Congzhengia minquanensis: one gene and its partner. The protein of the gene in region 1 binds, or shares a complex with, the protein of each later gene. Links are inferred from orthologs where the notes say so. Each region holds a gene or a part of one and is shown on either strand. Other genes may lie near its edges.

What was found.
Region 2: the proteins of rodA (region 1) and H8698_RS10465 are in contact, whole or in part, in a crystal structure (PDB 6PL5), measured with the Thermus thermophilus proteins. The link is inferred for Congzhengia minquanensis from one-to-one orthologs. Residues at the interface, in WP_223903423.1 of Thermus thermophilus: Phe161, Val165, Phe168, Val169, Leu172, Pro198, Tyr199, Glu202, Tyr211, Arg212, Asp213, Gln220, Val221, Gln223, Ser224, Ile226, Ala227, Ile228, Gly229, Ser230, Gly266, Phe267, Val270, Leu274, Tyr277, Gly278, Leu281, Phe285, Leu289, Arg297; in WP_223903432.1 of Thermus thermophilus: Arg4, Ile5, His6, Leu8, Ala9, Phe12, Ala15, Leu16, Leu19, Gly20, Arg22, Ala23, Trp24, Leu26, Gln27, Val28, Tyr31, Tyr34, Leu36, Leu43, Thr45, Asp47, Lys156, Gln157, Gly158, Ser160, Val184, Leu201, Glu202.

What each region holds. Positions count from the first base shown.
Region 1 is NZ_JACRSU010000001.1:633,976-644,203, forward strand. The notes cover bases 3,919-6,901. They hold rodA (rod shape-determining protein RodA), read left to right. Parts: upstream 3,919-4,837; coding sequence 4,838-5,965; downstream 5,966-6,901. Other genes in these bases: H8698_RS02970 (P-loop NTPase family protein), read right to left, coding at 3,919-3,952; H8698_RS02975 (AAA family ATPase), read left to right, coding at 4,095-4,682; H8698_RS02985 (DegV family protein), read left to right, coding at 5,982-6,833; H8698_RS02990 (carbon-nitrogen hydrolase family protein), read left to right, coding at 6,866-6,901. In the rest of the region: H8698_RS02960 (ABC transporter substrate-binding protein), read right to left, coding at 1-723; H8698_RS02965 (FAD-dependent oxidoreductase), read right to left, coding at 723-3,311; more of H8698_RS02970, read right to left, coding at 3,440-3,918; more of H8698_RS02990, read left to right, coding at 6,902-7,705; H8698_RS02995 (helix-turn-helix domain-containing protein), read right to left, coding at 7,796-8,038; H8698_RS03000 (polysaccharide deacetylase family protein), read right to left, coding at 8,389-9,153; H8698_RS03005 (TrpB-like pyridoxal phosphate-dependent enzyme), read right to left, coding at 9,275-10,228. UniProt on the Escherichia coli protein: Peptidoglycan polymerase that is essential for cell wall elongation. Also required for the maintenance of the rod cell shape. Functions probably in conjunction with the penicillin-binding protein 2 (mrdA).
Region 2 is NZ_JACRSU010000004.1:47,073-57,317, reverse strand. Bases 3,653-6,652 are described here. They hold H8698_RS10465 (penicillin-binding transpeptidase domain-containing protein), read right to left. Parts: upstream 6,185-6,652; coding sequence 4,121-6,184; downstream 3,653-4,120. Other genes in these bases: mreD (rod shape-determining protein MreD), read right to left, coding at 6,177-6,652; H8698_RS10470 (septum site-determining protein MinC), read right to left, coding at 3,653-4,081. In the rest of the region: H8698_RS10485 (aldo/keto reductase), read right to left, coding at 1-182; H8698_RS10480 (S-layer homology domain-containing protein), read left to right, coding at 334-2,727; mgsA (methylglyoxal synthase), read right to left, coding at 2,787-3,194; more of H8698_RS10470, read right to left, coding at 3,458-3,652; more of mreD, read right to left, coding at 6,653-6,734; rod shape-determining protein MreC, read right to left, coding at 6,755-7,588; mreB (rod shape-determining protein), read right to left, coding at 7,606-8,649; H8698_RS10445 (Maf family protein), read right to left, coding at 8,691-9,281; H8698_RS10440 (Gx transporter family protein), read right to left, coding at 9,272-9,805; H8698_RS10435 (NusG domain II-containing protein), read right to left, coding at 9,795-10,160; H8698_RS10430 (U32 family peptidase), read right to left, coding at 10,164-10,245. UniProt on the Escherichia coli protein: Catalyzes cross-linking of the peptidoglycan cell wall. Responsible for the determination of the rod shape of the cell. Is probably required for lateral peptidoglycan synthesis and maintenance of the correct diameter during lateral and centripetal growth.

The DNA of each region.
Region 1 (10,228 bases):
GCCGTCCAGCAGCACGGCGGCGTTTTCCGCTATGTTGCGTGTGCCCAGCTCGTTTAACATAACGCACACAAAATTGTCTTTTGCGGTTTTCGCCTTGGTGGCGCTGACTGTGGAGCCTGCCCGCACAAACAAAATGCTGTCCTGCGGCACAGACTTCGTTTCTTCGGCCCTTTTTTTCACTTCGTTCACCTTTTCCTCCACATCTGTTCCATAGGTTTTATAGTTTTCAAAATTGCCTGTGATGTCGGTGCAGATTTTCAGCATGTTCAGATAGTCGGAAAACGTTTCTACATGGAACACCGCCGCCGGAATGCCGGATTGGTTTAACAGCTTTGCCGCTTCTGCCTGGGCCGCTATGTCCGACGAGCAGATAACAAAATCCGGCTTATAGGAAAGTAGCCGCTCGGTATCAATGGTTTTGCCTGCGCCGCCGTCAACCAACAGGGCAGTTTCGTCTGCAAATCCGCGTTCTACGCTTTCACCAACGGTGACGGCTGTTTCGCCCCCAGCCAGCTTCCACACCTCCGCGAAAGAGGAAAACAGCACCGCCGTCCGCTTCGGCGCTTCGTTTAACACAATTTTTGTGCCCGCATGGTCCACAAAGGTGTAATAGGCGCCACCGCCGGAAAGCTCGGTTGTGGTTTTGCCTTTCCCACAGGCGGCAAGAGGCAAAGCCGCCACTGCCGCCATGAGCAGAATGAAACAGTTTTTTATAAATTTCATCAGCAAGTCGCCCCGCCTTTTAAGTGTTTTTGCGCCGAAATGTTTTCGGCCTTGCGCTGTAACAATTCATCAGACAACAACTGCTCCTCCACAGTTTCAAACCCTAAGCGAGCCACCGTGTCGGAAAACCGCTCGCCGGTAATTCCCTGCTCGCGGAACAAAAGAATGGCCTTTTCCACAACGGAAAGCAATTCTTCTTCGTTTGTGAACACCTTGCCCAGCATCTGACCCCGGGCAATTTTTTTGCCCCACCGTCCGCCGATGTAAACCCGGTAGCCGGTTTTCGCACTGTCAAACGCGCCGAAAGGACATCTTTTCACGCATCTGCCGCAATTGTTGCAGCTTTCAGAAAGGACAATTTTGCCGTCTGTAACTGCCGCCGCTTTCATAGGACAGACATTTTCAACGCGGCAAACCTTACAACCCCGGCATTTTTCCAGGTCGATTTGCGGCACGTTTGCACCCACAATGCCCAAATCGTTTAAATCGGGCTTTACGCAGTTGTTGGGACACCCGCCCACAGCGATTTTAAATTTGTGGGGGAGCTTTACCTCCCGGTAGCCCTGGTAAAACCGGCGGTGAATTTCGTCCGACAGGGCAAATGTGTCGATGTTGCCATACTGGCACGTTGTCCCCTTACAGGACACCACAGGCCGCACCTTAGAGCCTGTTCCGCCGGTTTCTAAGCCTGCCCGGCTCAAAAATTCCCGCAGCGGTTCAATGTTTTCATAAGGCACGCCCTGAATTTCCATTGTCAGGCGGGTGGTCATGGTAATTTCGCCGCTGCCGTAAATTTTGGCCGCTTCTGCAATTGCCTGGCTCTCCTCCGCTGATATTTTTCCGTTCCGGGTGATAACCCGGCAGTTAAACTTGTTTTTTGTGGTTTTGTCCCGCAAGAAACCCAACCCTTTCACCCGGGTTACGTCTTCGGGGGAAACTTCCGCCTCGCCGTCTGTTTTTAGCACGTTAAAGCTAGTAGAGCCCTCTAACACCTTTGTGTTGGTGTAGCCAAAATGGCGCAGCCTGTTTTGAAGGAAATAGGCCCGTTTGCCTCTGGCACAAACCAGCAGCAGCTTGTCGTCTTTATTTAAGCCCTCCACCTCGCCGTTTACTTTTGTCAGGTCTACAAACTTTACGCCGGGAATGGCCGGCACGCCGGAGGCGTCAATCACGCGGTAACCCTCTGCCGCGCCCCGCATATATTCCGCCGGGGTAAAGCTCTTAAGCGCGCCGTTTAGCTTGTTTTGCAAAACATACACCGCCTGCACAAAGGGGTGAATGGCAGTGGAAAACGGCGGTGCATAGGCGTAGTCTGCGTTTTCAAAGTCCTCAAGCCTTGCGTCCATATTCAGGCCTGTTACCGCAATGTCTATCATTTTGTCCACAGCGCCGGGGCCCAACACCTGCACGCCCAACAGCTTGTGGGTTTCCTGTTCCGCAATGAGTTTGGTGGCAAAAAACGCCGCATCGGGATAGTAGTGCGCCTTGTCATCGGTTACGGCAACGGCGCAGACAGCGTTATACCCCAGCTCGCGTGCCTGGGCCTCCGTGAGCCCCGTTCTGCCGCAGTTTAAGTCCGGCAGTTTCACCACCGAGGTTCCTAAAACGCCGGGATAGGCTTTTGGCTCTCCATGGTCTTTTCCGCTTAAAATCTGGGCCAGGGTGCGGCCCTCCAGGTTTGCCGAAGAACCCATAGGCGACCACTGAGGCGCGCCGGTCAGCCTGTTTTTCACCATTGCGCAGTCGCCGGCGGCATAAACGTCCGGCAAATTCGTTTCCATTTGCCCGTTCACCACAATGGTTCCTTTCACCATTTCCATTCCCGTGCCGTTTAAAAACGCGGTGTTGGGACGCACGCCGGCAGCGGCAATCACAATTCCGCAGGAAAATTCTCCGGCTGAGGATTTCACGCCGGTAACGGAACCGCCGCCCAAAATCTCCTCCGCTTTGGTGCTCAAATATACGCGAATTCCCTTTTTCTCCAAATGACGATAGATAAAGTCTGCCATTTCAAAGTCGAACACGCCGGGCATCACCTGGTCTGCAAACTCCAGCACCGTGACGGAAAGGCCCTGCTTCTGCAAATTTTCTGCAACTTCAAGGCCAATGAACCCCGCGCCAATTACCACCGCTTGCTTCACATTGTGTTTTTGAGCATAGTCACGGGCAGTTACAGCGTCTTCCGGGGTGCGCATTTTAAACACGCCGGGAATGTGAATGCCGGGGATTGGCGGAACAGCCGCCGACGCTCCTGTGGCAATGACCAGCTTGTCGTAGGAAAATTCCTCTTCGGCCCCTGTGTCTAAATTTTTTGCGGTAAGCACTTTTGCTTGTGCGTCGAGGCCGGTGGCCTCCATGCCCGTGATAACATCCGCTCCGGTAAGGGCGGCAAATTTTTGCGGAGTGTTTACCACCAGCTCTTCCTCGGTTTCAATCAGACCGCCCACATAATAGGGCAGGCCGCAGCCGGCATAGGAAATATCACGGTCTTTTGTTATGAGGGTAACATTAATGCTTCTGTCTTCCCGTTTCAGCTTAGCCGCTGTTTTGGTTCCTGCGGCAACGCCGCCAACAATTACTACATTCATTTTGGTTTCTCCTTATTTTTGGTATCGGCGGCAGCAGGGCGCGGCGCCTGCACATTCAGGTTTTAATGCTGTGCAGACCGCTGCGTTGCCGCCCTTCACTTCGATTTGTTTTCCATTCATATTCTAATTTACAATTCGATATCTACACAATAACTTTCATCAATCAAAATGTAATCACAGTTGTGCTGTTTGCACATATCGCGATAATAAGCGTTTTCTTCAAGTATAGAATTCGTTGTACACCACGAATCATCAACGCGCTGCTCAACTGCATTGGCGTAATATTTAATATCCGAAAAGTGATTTTTTATATATTTTTCGCTCATCACGAGGCAGTAATATTGAATTTCTTTCACATATTCGCCAGTAAAATCATTTTTCCAGTCAAAGGGAATATAACCACCCTCTACCACAAGATTCTGTTTGTTTTCAATAGCAGTTTTCATCATTTCTCGAATAATCGGCCACATATAGGCTTCTAATTCTCTGTCATCTTCGGGAGTTAAATCTGTGTTGCCGCTTCGTATTAAGCCCATTTTCAAATGGTCGATAGAAAAATAAGGATATTTATATTTTTCAAGAATTTTCTGTGCCAGCAAAGTTTTCCCTGTATGAGAGGCACCTGTAATTAAAAGAATCATTTTGTCATCTCCAACAAACAAGGTTTTATATTATTTATTTGTGATTGTAATACAGATATGGGCATATGTCAATAACTCCAGCAAAAAAACCGCTTGTTTTTTTCCGTTTCATTTGATACAATGGCAGCGAGGTGAACAACTTATGCTAATTTGGATTAACGGCGCATGGGGCTGCGGAAAAACTCAGACAGCAGCGGAACTTTGCAGGCGGACGGAGCACTCATTCTTTTACGACCCGGAGGAGGTTGGATATTGCCTGCGCAAAACAACGCCGAAAGCACTGTGGCACGACGATTTTCAGGACAATCCCCTGTGGCGCGCCATGAATATTACCATGTTAAAAAAGCTGTGCCGCGACTATGACGGCGTGATTGTCGTTCCCATGACGGTGATGAACAAAGCTTATTTAAACGAAATTCTCGGCGCGCTCAGGGCGGACGGCGCACCGGTGCAGCACTTTACGCTCATCGCAAGTGAGCAAACCATTTATAAGCGGCTGAGAAAGCGGTTTGAGGGAAAAAACTCCTGGGCGGGGCGCAGGGCAAAGGACTGTGTTACCGCGTTTTTAAGCCCTGTGTTTGAAACGAAAATTGAAACGGACGAAATAACGATTTCTCAGGCTGCGGAAGAAATTGCAAAAAAAGCGGGACTTGCGCTTTTGCCCAGGGGCAGAGCGTTGAAACGTCAAATCAGGCGGCTGAAAACCCAGCTGAATGCCATAAACAAATAACCCGCCCGGATTAATACCCCGCAAAAGGCGCAGCGGTGCAGGCAAACGCTTTCATAAATTCGAAAAAATTTGGGAAAATAAGAAAAATGACTTTACCAAAGATGAAAAATCTGATATAATAAATAGGAAGAAATTGCTAATTGGGAGGCCGCGTTTTGAGAAAGGATTTGCTAAAGAAACATTTTTCCCATTTGGATTATGGGGTAATTGCACTTGCGCTTCTTCTCACAGGTGCTGGGCTTATTTTTATCTACAGTGCCACCCAAAGTGCAGAAAGTGTGCGCAAAATTGCTGTGCAGGCCCTTGCAGCGGTTTTGGGCGTCGGGCTGATGCTGGCCCTTTCATTTGTGGACTACCGCGTTTATAAAAGCTATGCAACCCACATTTACATTGCAAGCCTGGCTGTTTTAATTTTTGTTTTAATCTTTGGCAGCGGACGGGAGGAAACCGGCGCAAACAGCTGGATTCGGTTCGGCGGCATTGGAATTCAGCCTTCTGAACTTATTAAAATTGCGTTTGCCGTGGTGTTTGCCTACAAGCTGTCTGCGGCAAAAGAAGCGGGAAAGCTCAACGACATAAAAGAAGTGTTAAAGCTCACCGCATTCTACGCCGGTATCACGGGCCTTGTAATTTTGCAGAATGACACGGGCACGGCCTTAGTGTTTACGTTCATGTTTGCGGCCATGTTTTTTGTAGCGGGAATCTCCATGAAATATGTCCTGTCGGCCTTAGGCGCCGCTTGCCTGCTGCTGCCCCTTTCATGGCTGGTAATGGCGCCCTATCAGAGAAACCGGATTATGGTGTTTTTTAACCCCGAATTAGATCCCACCGGGGCGGGTTATCAGGTTTTGCAATCGAAAATTGCCATTGGCTCCGGCGAGCTTTTGGGACGGGGCTATTTAAACGGCCCTCAGAATCAGCTTTCCCTGCTGCCCGAGAAAGAAACAGACTTTATTTTCGGCGTTATCGGCGAAGAATTTGGCTTTTTGGGCTGCGCCATTGTGGTAATTTTGCTGTTTTTGCTGGTGCTTCGGGTGTTTGGCATTTCCAAAACCGCAAAGGACGACGCAGGCAGCCTCATCTGCGTGGGTCTGGGGGCTATGCTGCTGTTTCATGTGGTGGAAAATGTGTGCATGTGTTTAGGGCTTTTGCCCGTGACCGGCATACCGCTGCCCTTTTTAAGCTACGGCGGCTCGTCTTTGGTGACAAACTTTTTGGCCATTGGCCTTGTTTTAAACGTTCATAACGTTTCAAAAGAACTTAGTTTTAATAAATATGATTGAAAGGAAACATAAAAATATGGCAGACATTCAAATTATTACGGACGCCGGGTCGGATCTTTTAAAAGAGGAACAGGAGCGGTTCGGCATTGAGGTTATTCCCATTAAAATTACAGCAGACGGCAAGGACTATCTCTCCGGAGTAGACGTGTTCTCTGACGAGTTTTACGAACTGCTGGAAACCTGCAAGGAAATTCCCCACACGTCCCAGCCCTCCACAGGGGACATTTACGACGTGTTTCAAAAACACATTGAAGCGGGGAAACAGATTTTGGTTATTTCCCTTTCGTCCAACGCCAGTGGGTTTTATAACAACATGCATCTGGCAAAAAATATGATTTTAGAGGAAAACCCCAACGCGGTTATCGAAATTTTAGACAGCAGGTCCTTTGCCTATATCTACGGCCAGGCGGCAATAAACGCCAGCCAGATGGCGAAAGATGACATGGATATTTTAGAAATTAAAGAAAAAACAAAAGAATTCATTGAAAGCTATGGCGTGTTTGTCATTCCGAAAAGCCTGACCTATCTGGAAAAAGGCGGCAGAATTAACAAGGCCTCGCTGATTTTCGGCAACATGCTGGACCTGGCTCCTGTGCTCACCATAAAAGACGGGCTGATGGAGGCTGTGGGAAAGGTGCGCGGCAGAAAGAAGCTGGCTAAAAAGCTGTTTCAATATTTAGTTAGCCACGCCCCGGATCAAACCGGAAAAGACCTGATTGTGGTAAACGGTAAAATGGACGAGGAAACAGAAGAACTGTTGGGCTATTTAACGGAGCAGTTCCCCGGCGTAAACATTACCAGGGCTAAGGTTGGCCCCACCATTGCCACTCACATTGGGCCAGTGTTCGGGGTGTTTTTTAAAAAATAATATCGGCCTTATTTAGCCTTAAGGAAAAGGGTATGAAAAAGATGTCAAATTTGAAAATTGCCGTCCTACAAAAACGTGCAGGACAAAATTGTGAGCAAAACACAAAAGATGGGCTGGCGTATTTAAAACAGGCAAAGCAAATGGGAGCAGACCTTTTGTTGTTCCCCGAGTGTTTCATCACCGGCTATGCACTACCTATTACAAACGACGAGGCGCTGGGCGGTGACAGCCCATACATAAAACAGTTCTGCCATGCGTGTTCCGAGCTTTCCATAGGCGCGGTGGTCACTGCGTTTACCAAAGGGAACGCAAAGCCGCAAAACAGTGCTTTTGTCATTGGCCGCGACGGTCAGATTTTAATGAAATACAGCAAGGTGCACACCTGTGCCTTTTCCGATGAGGCCTGCCTAGAGCGCGGAACCGCTTTTTCCGTATGCGAATTTGACGGCGTAACCCTGGGCGTGATGATTTGCTACGACCGGGAATATCCCGAAAGCGCACGGGAGCTGATGCTTATGGGCGCAGAGCTTATTTTGGTCCCCAACGACTGCGGCAGTATGGAGCCGCGGCTGTGTGCGTTGAAAACCAGGGCCTATGAAAACATGTGCGGAGTTGTTATGGCGAACCCGCCGGGTAAAGGAGCCGGCAGGTCCTGTGCGTTCTCTCCTATTGCGTGGAATGAAGATGGAGAATGTCTAAATATGGAGATTTTTGTCGCAGGAGAACAGGAGGAAGGGTTATTTCTGGCGGACTATGATTTAAATAAACTTCGAGATTATAGAAGCAGCGAAATGATGGGTAATACATTTCGGAATGTGCCCGCTTACAGACATTTGATGAATGGAACTGTCACAGAACCCTTTATTAGGTGACGAATTGTGACATAAAAAGAACAAGGGCGGTGCTGTTTGGATTTAATTGCTAATTATAAATTTGCAAATCACTTGCCGTCTTATGTGTCTTTATTCAAATTCTTCATCAACCTCTTTAAACGAATCTGCAGAGAAAAACTCTCCAAGGCCAATTCCTAAACCGTCACAGATTTTCTTAATGGTGTCAACCTGAGGCCGCTTACTGCCTGTGTTTATGATGTTGTTTAAAGTAGACTGCGTCATTCCGCACATCATGGAAAGCTTGTTTACGGTAATTTGTTTCTGCTCGCAAAGCTCCAAAATGCGTTTGGCTATGGCTTCTTTCAGTGTCATTCAAACTCAACTCCTAAATATAGAGATAGTATCACAAAAATGCGGTACTATATTCATTTTAATTGTTTCATTTGAAAAAGTTTAACTATACACAGTTTACTTTATGAACTTTATGTGATATAATAGATTACGTGATAGCGACATCTGCCGTTTTTTTAGGCGCGTTACGTCTGAAAATAGTTAAGGATATGCTCTTTTCGTGTATCTTGTGTGTGTGATTATATATTAAATATTTTTCGTCCTTTTATTTTCAGGTGTAAGTTAATAATAGGACAAAATTTTGTTCCGCGCCTAAAAAAGCGACAGATAGAAAAATAAGCGGGCGAACCTTTTCGGTTCGCCCGCTGTTTTCATTTGGCAAGCAGTTCGCCCAGCTCAAAATCCACACATCTGTTTATTCTGCCGTGGGGCGTGCCCGCGGTTAATGCCTGTTTGTCATCGCTGGTGAAGGTTGCGGAAAAGCCCGCAGCCCGCAGGGCCTTGTCGGCCTCTTTCGTCCAAATCCCGTTGGGATAGGACATGGTTTTCACTTTTTTCCCCGTAATTGCTTCAAGCCGGATTGCATTTTCCTGAAAATCTCCGGCAATTTGTTTTACATCTCCGCTGTCAAAAACGCTCCGAATTTCCTTTGCAGTTTTGTCGTGCAGGTGATGGGAGTGGCTCCCAATTTCCACCACACCGGAAGCAGAAAGCGCCACAAGGTGCTCCTGTTTTATATGGTCCTCTGTGCCAATTTTCGCAGTAACAATAAAAAATGTTGCCTTTGCACCATATTTTTCTAGCACGGGCAGGGCGCAAAAATAATCGCTTTCATATCCGTCGTCAAATGTCACAGCCACATAGTGGGCTTTGGGTAACTCCCCATTTAAAACCGCGTCTACTTCCGACGCAAAACAGAACGAATATCCGTTTTCCTTTAAAAACCTAATGTCTGCTTCAAACACGGCGGGCGGCACACAAAATGCGTTTTTGGCCTCCGCCGGGTCGTCTGAAAGTTTGTGGTACATCAACACCGTCAGGCTGGATTTTCCATAAGACTCCGCCGCAACGCCTGCGGCGGGCAGTGCAAACAGCGTCAGCACCAGTGTCAGCAAAAAAATTGCTTGTTTTTTCAAAGCATGTCCTCCCTAAACATAGCAAACTGCCGCCACGTTTAGTTTTGGGTTATTTGCGTATTTTATGCAAAACAAAAAAACGCAAAAGCGGCAGGTAATTCCTGCCGCCTTTTCTAAAATTTTATAATTTTATGTCTGGAATCGTTGCAAAGCCTTGTGCCAAATCGTCGTCTGAGGGAATATAGTCGGACATTTCACCGTTGTGATATTTTTCATAGGCCACCATATCGAAATAGCCTGTTCCGGTAAGACCAAACACAATGGTTTTCTCCTCGCCGGTTTCCTTGCACTTCATCGCCTCGTCCACCGCTGCACAAATGGCGTGGGCGCTCTCTGGCGCAGGTAGAATTCCCTCTGTGCGCGCAAACTGCTCTGCCGCAGCAAACACCTGTGTTTGCTCTACCGAACGTGCCTCCATCATCCCGTCGTCAAACAGCTGGGAGAGCACCGAGCTCATGCCGTGATAGCGCAGGCCGCCTGCGTGGTTGGGCGCAGGAATAAACCCGTTGCCCAAAGTATACATTTTTGCCAAGGGGCAAACCATGCCCGTGTCGCAAAAGTCGTAAACATATTTTCCCCGTGTAAGGCTGGGGCACGATGCAGGCTCCACCGCAATGATACGGTAGTCCGCCTCGCCTCTGAGTTTTTCCCCCATAAATGGCGCGATAAGGCCGCCTAAATTCGAGCCGCCGCCGGCACAGCCAATAATGATGTCGGGCTTTATGCCAAATTTATCCAGAGCGGTTTTCGTTTCCACACCGATAACTGATTGATGCAAAAGTACCTGATTTAACACGCTGCCTAAAACGTAGCGGTAACCCTCTGTGCCAACCGCAACTTCCACAGCCTCGGAAATGGCACAGCCTAAGCTGCCCGTGGTGCCAGGGAACTCCTCAAGCATCTTCCTGCCAACATTGGTAGTATCAGAAGGCGACGGCGTAACCGAAGCGCCGTAGGTGCGCATTACCTCCCGGCGGAAGGGCTTCTGCTCATAAGACACCTTTACCATGAACACCTTGCAATCCAGCCCAAAATAGGAGCAGGCCATGGAAAGAGCCGTGCCCCACTGCCCTGC
Region 2 (10,245 bases), on another replicon or contig:
GCCTCCTCGGTCTGACCGCCGCTGTAAACCCTTGCCGTGTCAACACTGCTTCCGCCGGCCTCGGTGTACATGTCGAGAAACATTAAATATTTATCCATATTCTCCTCGTCGCCATAAGTGTTCGGGCCGAACGTCAGCCTCTGCATGGCGACCTCATTGATTCCGTTAAAAAGCTTTATCATGTAACCCACTTCCTTTCCTGTTTATTATATCAAAGGGAGATTTTGGTGTCAATAAAATTGAAAAGCTTAGCCTCTTTTTTGCGAAAAACATTGATTTTTATAACAAAAAAATATATAATTGAAGAATGAATGAATTGATGGAGGAATGGAATTGAAAAAGCTCATTGCAATATTCCTGTTTGTTTTGATTATGCTGTCTTTTCCTGCAGGCGTATTTTCTGAAAACGAACAGCCGTGGGAAGCGGAATATACAAGAATTATCAGCCAAATTCCGACCAAAAGCCAAACAAAATATATTTTGGCCGACTTAGATTATGACGGCACGCCGGAGCTCATAGCCGGAGATAAAGCAATTGTTTCGGCCTATACGTTTCAAAACAATTCCGTGATAAAAATCACAGATAACAAAGATATTCCGATTCAATATTTTGAAAACCTGAAAACAGCACAGAACAGCCTGACAAACCTGACGGAGTTTATGGGCCAGATTGCAGACGGTTCGGACATTGTAACCTATAAAATGAGCTTTTCAGATGGGCTGCCCCACGTGGAGGTTGTGGCGATTGAGCACAGCGACCGCACCGGCACCTTTAAAGGCAGCGGTGAAACTCCCCAAAGCGTGCCGGACTGCACCAGCCTGGTGGCCGAATATCTGGCTGGATTTACATTAAAACCTTTTACGCTCTGTGTATTATCAGCCAAGGAAATTGACGCCGCCGGGTCTAAAATTGAAGCCATCGAAAGCTTTTTGAAGCGGTATCGTTTTTTAAGTGCCCTTTCCGACGACACGTCGGACTTTTCAAAACAGCAGCGGGAAGCAATAAAAAAAGCAGTTGGAGACGGCCTGTTTGCAAGCTTTGACAAAATTTCGCGGCTGAGCGGCACAGACGTGTTTGTTCAGTTTTATGTAAACGACGCCGCGCAGGCATCTTTTGTCTTTCCCTATGCAAAACAATATGCTGTGGTAACCAACGCTGACAGCACCTCCGGTGGACCGGGCGCCGCCGTGATTTACGGCCACGAGAGCGAGCTTGACATTTCGTATCTTTCTGGTCTGAAAACCCAGGAAAACGAGGCCTCAAACGTTTATATTGATTATACGAAAACCATGTCGTTCCGCGGAATTGACGATTATGTTAACTATTTATCTGCAGTTTTGTCCTCCTCCGGAAAAAACGCCAACGAAAACGGGAAAAAGGCCATTTCAGAATATATGGAGCATGCGGTAAACAGAAGCTCGCGGACGGAAATCAGAGCAAAAAACAACACGGTGACAGTAAATGACTATGGGGTATCGTTTATTGCGGAAAACGCGGCGGACTGTATGGAGCGGCTGTTAAAGCTGTGCGATTCCCAGGGGTTTTCCCAAATCAGGAAAGCACGCACCATTCCGGAGCTGGTTTGCGCTGATATTGACCTGTCACAGCCTGTCAGAATTGAATATGAAAAGGGCGTTGCCCAAAAGCTTGCCGGCGTATCTGGAATTCGGCTGATGCTCAGCGACAACCTGGGCATTTACATCACCGCGTCTGACCTGGCAAATTTAGAAGCCTCTTTTGATTTGTTCTGCATTGAATTTAAGAAAAACGGCGATGTTTTTTCTGTTGTGTTTACAGACAAAAACAACCAGACCATTGACTATATTAACGCGCCTGTGTGGTTTATCGTTCCTGCTCAAAGCGAATATTCCACCGTTATGGCCAGCTTTAAAGGCGGCACGGACAACTGGGGCGGGCAGTTCGACCCCAAGAACAAAACCATTGAATTTTCAACCAACTATTCCGGCGACTATGACATTGTGGAAAACGACATCACCATGAATGACATTGGCGGCGTGCCCTCCGGCACAAAGGAGGCCATTCGCTTTATGGTATCGAAAGGGATTTTTACTCTGGACAAGCACAACAATTTTAAACCGGAGGCTACCCTAAGCCGCTATGATTTTACGGCCGCTTTGGTAAAGATGTTTTATGCTACCAACGTGGATGCAAAGTCGGCGTTTTCCGATGTGCCGGAAAACAGCGAATTTTACCGCTATGTTGCCTCCGCTGAGGAACAAAACATTGCGGCGGGCTATGCGGACGGAACATTCCGCGGCAGCGAGCCGGTCTCTAAAGAACAGGTGGTTACCTTTTGCGGCAGAACGCTGACAGAAAAAAAAGGATATGCATATCCTGAAAACGACGATGCATATTTAAATTTTACCGACGCAGACCAAATTTCCCAGTGGGCGCGGCCGGACATTGCCGTTGCAGCCCAGTGCGGCCTGGTGAACAATGTGGGGGCCTTTTCTCCCTCCGGCGCGGTTACGCGGGCAGAGGGAGCGGAAATTCTTTATAAAACGTTTATGCTGCTTTACGATGTTTCACCTGTTACCACTGTGTCGTCCCTGCAATCCGGTGCGGACAGCGCTGTTTCGAACGCGCAGGAAACCTTTGACTTTGAATTTCGGGCGGCGCTTTGCATTTTAATTACCATTGTGCTGTTGTTCCTCTCTTATGTTCTTGTGAAAATCAGCAAGCGGAAAAAGGCGAAAAAGAAATAAAAAATGACAAAACGGCTGCTGTGCGAATGCACAGCAGCCGTTTTATATTCTACAGATTTTTATTTATCTTTTGGGTTTACAATGTCACGCCAGTCTAAATCGCCGCGCTCTAATCCCCGCACCAAAACCTCGGCCGTGGCAACATTGGTGGCTAACGGCACATTGTGCACGTCGCAAAGCCTTAATAGGGCCGAAACGTCTGGCTCGTGAGGCTGTGCCGTTAAAGGGTCGCGGAAAAACAGCACCAAATCGATTTCATTATAGGCAATTCTTGCTCCAATCTGCTGGTCGCCGCCCTGGGGGCCCGACAAAAATCTGTGAACGGAAAGGCCCGTTGCGTCTGACACCAACCCGCCGGTTGTTCCTGTGGCACACAGCATGTGCTTGGCAAGAATTCCTTTATATGCAATGCAGAACTGCACCATCAATTCCTTTTTCTTATCATGCGCGATCAACGCAATATTCATTCCATACCCTCCTGTCTGCAATTTTTAAATAAATGAATCATTTCGTGGTTATTTTACCATAAAGCAAAAATATTTGCTTGCAAGGACATTCTTGCAAAGCCGTCAATATGCACTTCTGCGCTTAGCGCAAATCGGCGGAGCCGAAGTCTTGCATAGCAAGGATTATCTGTGCATATTATACCATAGATAAGGTATGAAGTCCACAGCAAATTTCGTTTTTTTTGTATATTTCATATAAAGTTCACAATTATTTAACTTCTTTTTTATGTATATTGTTCAATTTTTATAGCATTTCCGGCAATATAGGCAATTTCCGGTACATTAGAAAACAACCGCTTAATTGCACTTTGCTTCACTTTAACCGACAAATCGCAGATTAAAAGCCGCTCGGGCATAAGCTTCATTGCAACCACAGCGGCGTCTTTTCTGCCGCCGGCACCGGCATGCACGCTGCCATATAAAGAGCCTAAAATAAACACATTTCCGCCGGCAATCACCTTCGCACCAGCCTCCACATCACCGATGACAACCAAGTTGTTGTCATATTCCACCGTTTCGCCGGCTTTCACCGTCTTTCTGCAAAACTTTGTAATGCCTTCATCCGTACCCAATTCGTCTAAGGGAGAATGCTTTTTGGGAATCATTTTCGGTTCTGTTTCAATGAACGTAACATCTGTTTCGCACAGGGCCTCGCGCACCGCGGGCTGAAGCAGATAAACCTCAGCTTCGGTAAGGGAGTTGCTGGTTAGAAAGACCTCCAGCGCAATGTCTTTAAAAAACTCTTTCGAGGCAGAAAGCTTTTCTATCAGCTCTGCGCGGCCTGTTTCAAAATCTGTATCGTCTACCGAAACGGAAATTCCTTTCGGGCTTCCTTTTAAAATAATCATTTGCAGCATGTCCTTTCTGTTTCACGTTAAAAATTTATGTTACGGAAGAAGCGTATATGGTTTTTCTTCTGTTGGTTTTTTATCGTCAGTTTTCGGTTTTTCAAAGTAGCTTTCCAATACTTCCCGGGCGACCCTTGCCGCCTTGGTTCCCGAATCGCCGTTTTCCAGCACCACACTGACGGCAATCTGGGGATTTTCCGCAGGGGCATAGCCGACAAACAGGCCGTTTGTGCCGCCGGGTACCTGGGCCGATCCTGTTTTGCCCGCAACAGACACGGGAAGGCCTGCAAACACGGAATAGGCCGTTCCCCCCGGTTCCGTTACCTTTAGCATTCCGTCCTTCACTGCGGTCAGCGCCTCTTTCGACGCACCTGCCATCTGGTTAATTTGGGGCTGCGCCGATTTTAAAATGGTTTCATCTGTTTCTGATTTCACAGCCTTTAAAAGCTTTGTTTTATAGTTTGTTCCCCCGTTGGCCAACGTGGCTGTGTAGTTTGCCAATGCTAAGGGAGAAAACAAGTTGTCCGACTGACCGATAGCGGCCTGAAGCACGTCCCCCGGATACCATTTCCCGCCGTTTTGCTCCCTGTTTTCCGGCGTTGCGATTTTTCCCTTTGCCTCTTCGCCGGAAAGCTCAACGCCGGTGAGACTGCCTAACCCAAACTTTTCAGCCGTTTCGGCAATTTTTTCAATTCCTGTGCGTCTTCCAACCTCATAGAAGAAATAGTTGCAGGACACGCCAATGGCCTCAGAAACGTTGATTGTGCCATGAGTTATGCCCTTTGTTCTGAAAATATTGCACTTAAATGTGCGGTCAAGATATTTATATTCGCCCTTGGTTTCCATTATTTCGTCCGGTTTCAGCACGCCGCTGTCGATTGCTGCAATGGTGGTGATGGGCTTAAACGTTGAGCCCGGCTCATAAAGCCCGGAGAGAGCGCGGTTAAACATAGGCTTTGATGGATCCTCCGCCATTTCATTATATTTTTCGCTGAATTCTGTAATATCATAGGTGGGATAAGACGCGGTGGCTAAAATTTCGCCGGAGTTTACGTCTACCGCCACCACCGACCCGCCGTTTTTTGAAGAAGCGGAGGATTTTGTCTCTTCCACCGTTTTCTTAAGTGTTTGTTCTGCGGCCAGCTGCAAATCCAAATCCAACGTTAAAATTACGGTATTTCCCGGTATGGGGTCTACCGATTCGATAAAGTTCGTCGACTCACCGTCAATTTTCCGCTCAATGCTGCTCACGCCGTCTGTGCCGCGCAGATATTGTTCAAAGGCCTTTTCAGCGCCCTGTTTTCCGATATAATCATTCCTGCCGTAGCCGCTGTTTTTCAGCTGGTCATACTCCGTACTGCTGATTTTGCCCACCCTGCCTAAAATGTGGGTGGCGGTTTGGGGGTAGAGATATTCCCGCACAGGCCGCTCATGCACGGCAACGCTGGGAAACAGGTCGGCGTGCTCTTTAATTTTTGTCACTGTTTCCATGTCGGCGTCTTCTAAAATGGTATAGGGCGCAGACACGGAAAACCCGTTTTTCTCCATTCCAAACCTTACGCCTGCAATTAGCCGTTTTTCTTTGTTTGAATAATTTTCGTCAATTTTATATTTTTCGCACAGCGCGTTCATTACGTCCGCTGCCGTGCTGTTTTCATCAAATCCATTTTCCGTTTTAAACTTTTTTTCCTGCTCGGCCTTATTTTTTTCTTCCTTGGGATATTGAAACCGGAAAGGAGAATCAAAAGAAATGGGCAGACTATCTTCATATTCCGCCGTGCTGCCCTTTTCTGTGAGAATTTTCAGCACATTTAAGATAGATGCATGTCGTTCCTGGGTTGTTTCGTTTACTTTTTCCAGCACAACAAAATATCCGGTGCGGTTGGTCACAAAGGGCCTGCCGTAACGGTCAGTAATCTCACCCCGCGGGGCAATTACCGGCACGGATAGAGACAGTCTTGCGTCCGACACGCTGCGATATTGCTTCCCACTTTTTAATTGCAGGGAAAACAATCTTGTAAAAATCATCACAAAAAACACCGCGGCAAAGACATACAGCACAAAATAGCGCCTGCGCGTGCTTTTTTTTAAGTTTCTATTCACGGCAAACACTCCTCCTCGAATCTTTGCTTACCGAGCATTTACACACAAACGGATATAGAATCGGTGTAACAATGCAATTATACAGCGCCTCGGGAATGATTTTATGGGTAAATGCAAAGCCAATCCGCGTTTCCCCCCACAAAAGAAAGTTCAGCCCAAATGTCGCCGCGCCATAGACAACAGACGCTGCAAGAACCCCCGCCGTTAACACCTTTAAGGACTTGTTGTAAAGACAGTCATGCAATGTAACGCACCCCAGCGATATGTATAGGTACAAAAGTGCGTCAAGCCCCTGAGGCCTTCCATTCAGCATATCCAGCAAAAATCCGCAGGCCGCGCTGAGCACAACGGCTGGCAGACCTCCTTTTTTTATACTGTAACACATGCAAAACACAAAAACAAGTCCCGGAACTACATGAAACACCGCGGCGGCATGGACAATGGTGGTTTGAACGACGATTAAAAACAAAACGAAAACGACGGCGAGCAGATATTGCACCGCGCTGCCCATAAAATCTGTTTTCGGTTGAAACCTGTTTAAAACCCTCATTTTTTGTGCCTCTCCCTGCTTTACTGTTTCGATTTAATTACCATTACCTCACGGATCCGCTCAAAATCCACTTCTGTATCTACAACCGCATAGTTGGTGTTTTTGGCGCTGTCCGTTAAAATTTCGCTGACGGTTCCAATTAATAACCCTTTCGGATAAACGCCCCCAATGCCTGAGGTTTCTATGGAGTCGCCGGCAACCAGCCCGGCGCTGTCGGCAATGAACGAAAGCTTTAGCTTGCCTTTGTCCTTTAGGCCCAAATCCCCTTCTGCAATGGCAATGTCCTGCGTTCTTGTCACTAAGGCGCCCACAGAGCTTTCCGGCTCGATAATGGAAGTAATTTCCGCCCAGTTGTCGCCCACCTCTGTCACCTTGCCCACCAGCGCCCGGCGCAGCACCGCCACGTCGTCTTTTTGAATGCCGCTGCTTGTGCCCTTATCCACCTTAAAGGTACCAAACCAGTTTCCTGCGTCTTTGGCAATGACCTCACAGCCCACCATATCATATTCCGTGCTGGTTTCCTTAAAATTCAAAAGTTCCCGCAGCCGCTCGTTTTCCTGTTTTAACGACTCAATCGACCGGGTTTCCTGTTTTAACACATCTATTTCTGTTTTTAACCGTTCGTTTTCTTCCCTGTAGGTATAAACATTTGAAAGCGCTTCAAAAAAACCGCCGACGCTTCTGCCCGCTTTGGAGAACACGCTTTGCACCGGGCTGAAAATAAACTGCGCGGCGCTGCTTAGCGGATTGGCCCTCCCCGCGCTGGTCAGCGAATAGGACACGCCCATAAATACGAATATCAGCGCCGTCAGAACCAAAACAACAATCAACCGTTTTTTTTCACGCTTTTTCATTCCTTCTGTCATCCCCTTTATTTGCGGCCGAACAGCCCCCTTTTTTGTTTGCGGGCGCCGTTTTGACTTCTGTCAGCAAGAACAGATAAGGCCATTCCCGCCCCAACGGCCACACAGTCTTCTGCATTTTCTGACACGGTAACATCAATGCCCGTCTTTTCCTGAATCAGCAAATCCAGGCCGGGCAGCTTTGCGCCGCCGCCCGTCAGCACAATGCCGCGGCTGACAATGTCTGCGGCAAGCTCCGGCGGCGTATTTTCCAGCGTGTCCCGCACCGCGCCGATCACCTTGCTGATGGTCCCCGCAATGGCACCCCGCACCTCGGACGAGGTAATGGTGAGGAGCCTCGGCAGGCCGGAAGCCAAATCGCGCCCCATTACGGATATGCTCTTTTCCTCACAGGAGGGATGGGCAGTTCCGATGCTGATTTTAATATCTTCCGCCGTCCGCTCCCCAATCATAAGATTATATATATTTTTTACATACTCTGCAATATCTGCATCCATTTTGTCGCCTGCATAGCGGATGGAGGTGCTGGCCACAATTCCTCCGAACGACACCACCGCCACCTCGCAGGTGCCGCCGCCAATGTCCACCACCATGCTGCCGGTGGCCTCGCTCACGGGAAGCTCCGCCCCCAGTGCCGCCGCCATTGGTTCTTCAATCACATAGGCGTTTTTGCCGCCGGAGCGCATTACCGCCTCTAACACCGCCCGGCGCTCAACCTCCGTCACGCCAAAAGGCACGCAGATGGTGACATGGGGGCGCATTACGCCGCCGGGGCAGGAGCGTTCGATAAATGCTTTTAACATGGCCTGCGTCACATCAAAATCTGCAATTACGCCGCCTTTCATGGGACGGATAACCATCACCTCATCCGGCGTTCTGCCAATCATGTTTTTGGCTTCCCTGCCAACGGCCAAAACCCTGCCGCTTTCGCTTTCTACCGCCACAACCGACGGCTCTTTCAGCACAATTCCCTTCCCCTTGCAGTAAACCAGCGTATTTGCTGTTCCCAGATCCACACCAATATATTTTGTCAACGAAAATTCCTCCCTCATAATTTATGTAAGGTTTTGCTGCTGAGGGATTTCAATTTGTATTAAGCCATACAGTCTATGTCAAACTCCGCTTTTAAAACCTGGGCCAGTTTGCAAACAGGCAGCCCCACTACGTTAAAATAGTCGCCGTCTAATTTGTCCACAAACAGAGCGCCCCTGCCCTGAATGCCATAGGCGCCGGCCTTGTCCATTGGTTCGCCTGTTTTCACATAGGCGTCGATTTGTTCTTTTGTTAACGCAATAAAATGCACCTTTGTCTCCACATAAAAGGACTCGCTTTTGGCGTTTTTTGTGTTCATAACCGTAACGCCGGTTAAAACGCTGTGCCATTTCCCCGCCAGGGCGGATAAAATAGCCTTTGCATCTTCTTCATCGCTTGGTTTTGTTAAAATGGTTCCTTCTGACACCACAATGGTGTCCGCCCCGATGATAACAGCCTCTTTGCCCTCACTTTTCACAATTGAGGCAACAGAAGACGCTTTTAACAAAGAGAGCTGTTCCACAACAAAAAAGGGCGGCAGCCCTTCCTCTATGGTTTCGTCCGCGCAGCTTGTCCGCACGGAAAAGGTAAGTCCCATTGCGCCTAACAGCTCTTTTCTTCTGGGCGACCCCGACGCAAGTATTATTTCCATATATTGTTGTCTCCATTCTTGCTTTTAAAATTCTTTTCCATGCAGAGGGGTATAATTCGGTTTGCCGCATATCCGGTGAGGCTTCCGGCAACAGCCGAAACCAGTAAAAGCGCCGGAAAATAGCGGAACACCCCAAGGCTTTCCAGCACGGCGGCGCAAACGGCAAGCTGTCCCAAATTAAAAAACGCAGCGCCAATGATGGATAGTCCGATTTCGGAAACTTTGTCCCTTAACATCATTTTTGCCGCTGCCATGGACAAAACAGACAAAACCGTTCCTGCACAGCCGTAAAAAAAGGCAAAAAATCCGCTGTATAACACAGAGGACAAAAAGCACCGTAGAACGCCAAAGGCAAGCGCCGGCTTTGCACCCATCAGGCAAAACACCACCATGGTAACAATGTTTGCCAGGCCGATTTTGCCGCCAGGCACTACCAAAAACGCAGGAATCAGGTTTTCAAAATATCCCAAAACCAACGCCAAGGCGCAGAACAGGGCAAAAACCGCCGTTCTTTTAGTATGCAACGCCGTCCACCTCCCCGCTTCCTTCGATTTTCACAATCAGCCTGTGGGGCAGGCAGACAATCATTTCTCCGGATTTTTGGATTTCGCCGATACACTGTCTGTCTTTGCAGTCCGAATCTATTACCCTTGCACCCTTTTTAGAAACTTCTATTTTATTATAGCCGAATTCCGTTTGAATTTCAAGTGTTTTAGGCTGGCTTAAAGCGTCTTGCTGATACCGGGCATATTCTTTCCCGCCAAGTTCAATTACAATGGTTTCACGGCCTGTTTTCGCAAAAATTACATTTGAAAACAGCAGAAGAAAAACCGCCGATAAAAGCACGCTCCAAAAAATAAGTTTGTCCGTTTTCGTCATGGCTTATTCAACTCCGCGGTAAAAATGTCCCCTTGTGATTTTATCAAACACACTCCGGGGCGCTTTTCCCATTAACCCCGCCTGA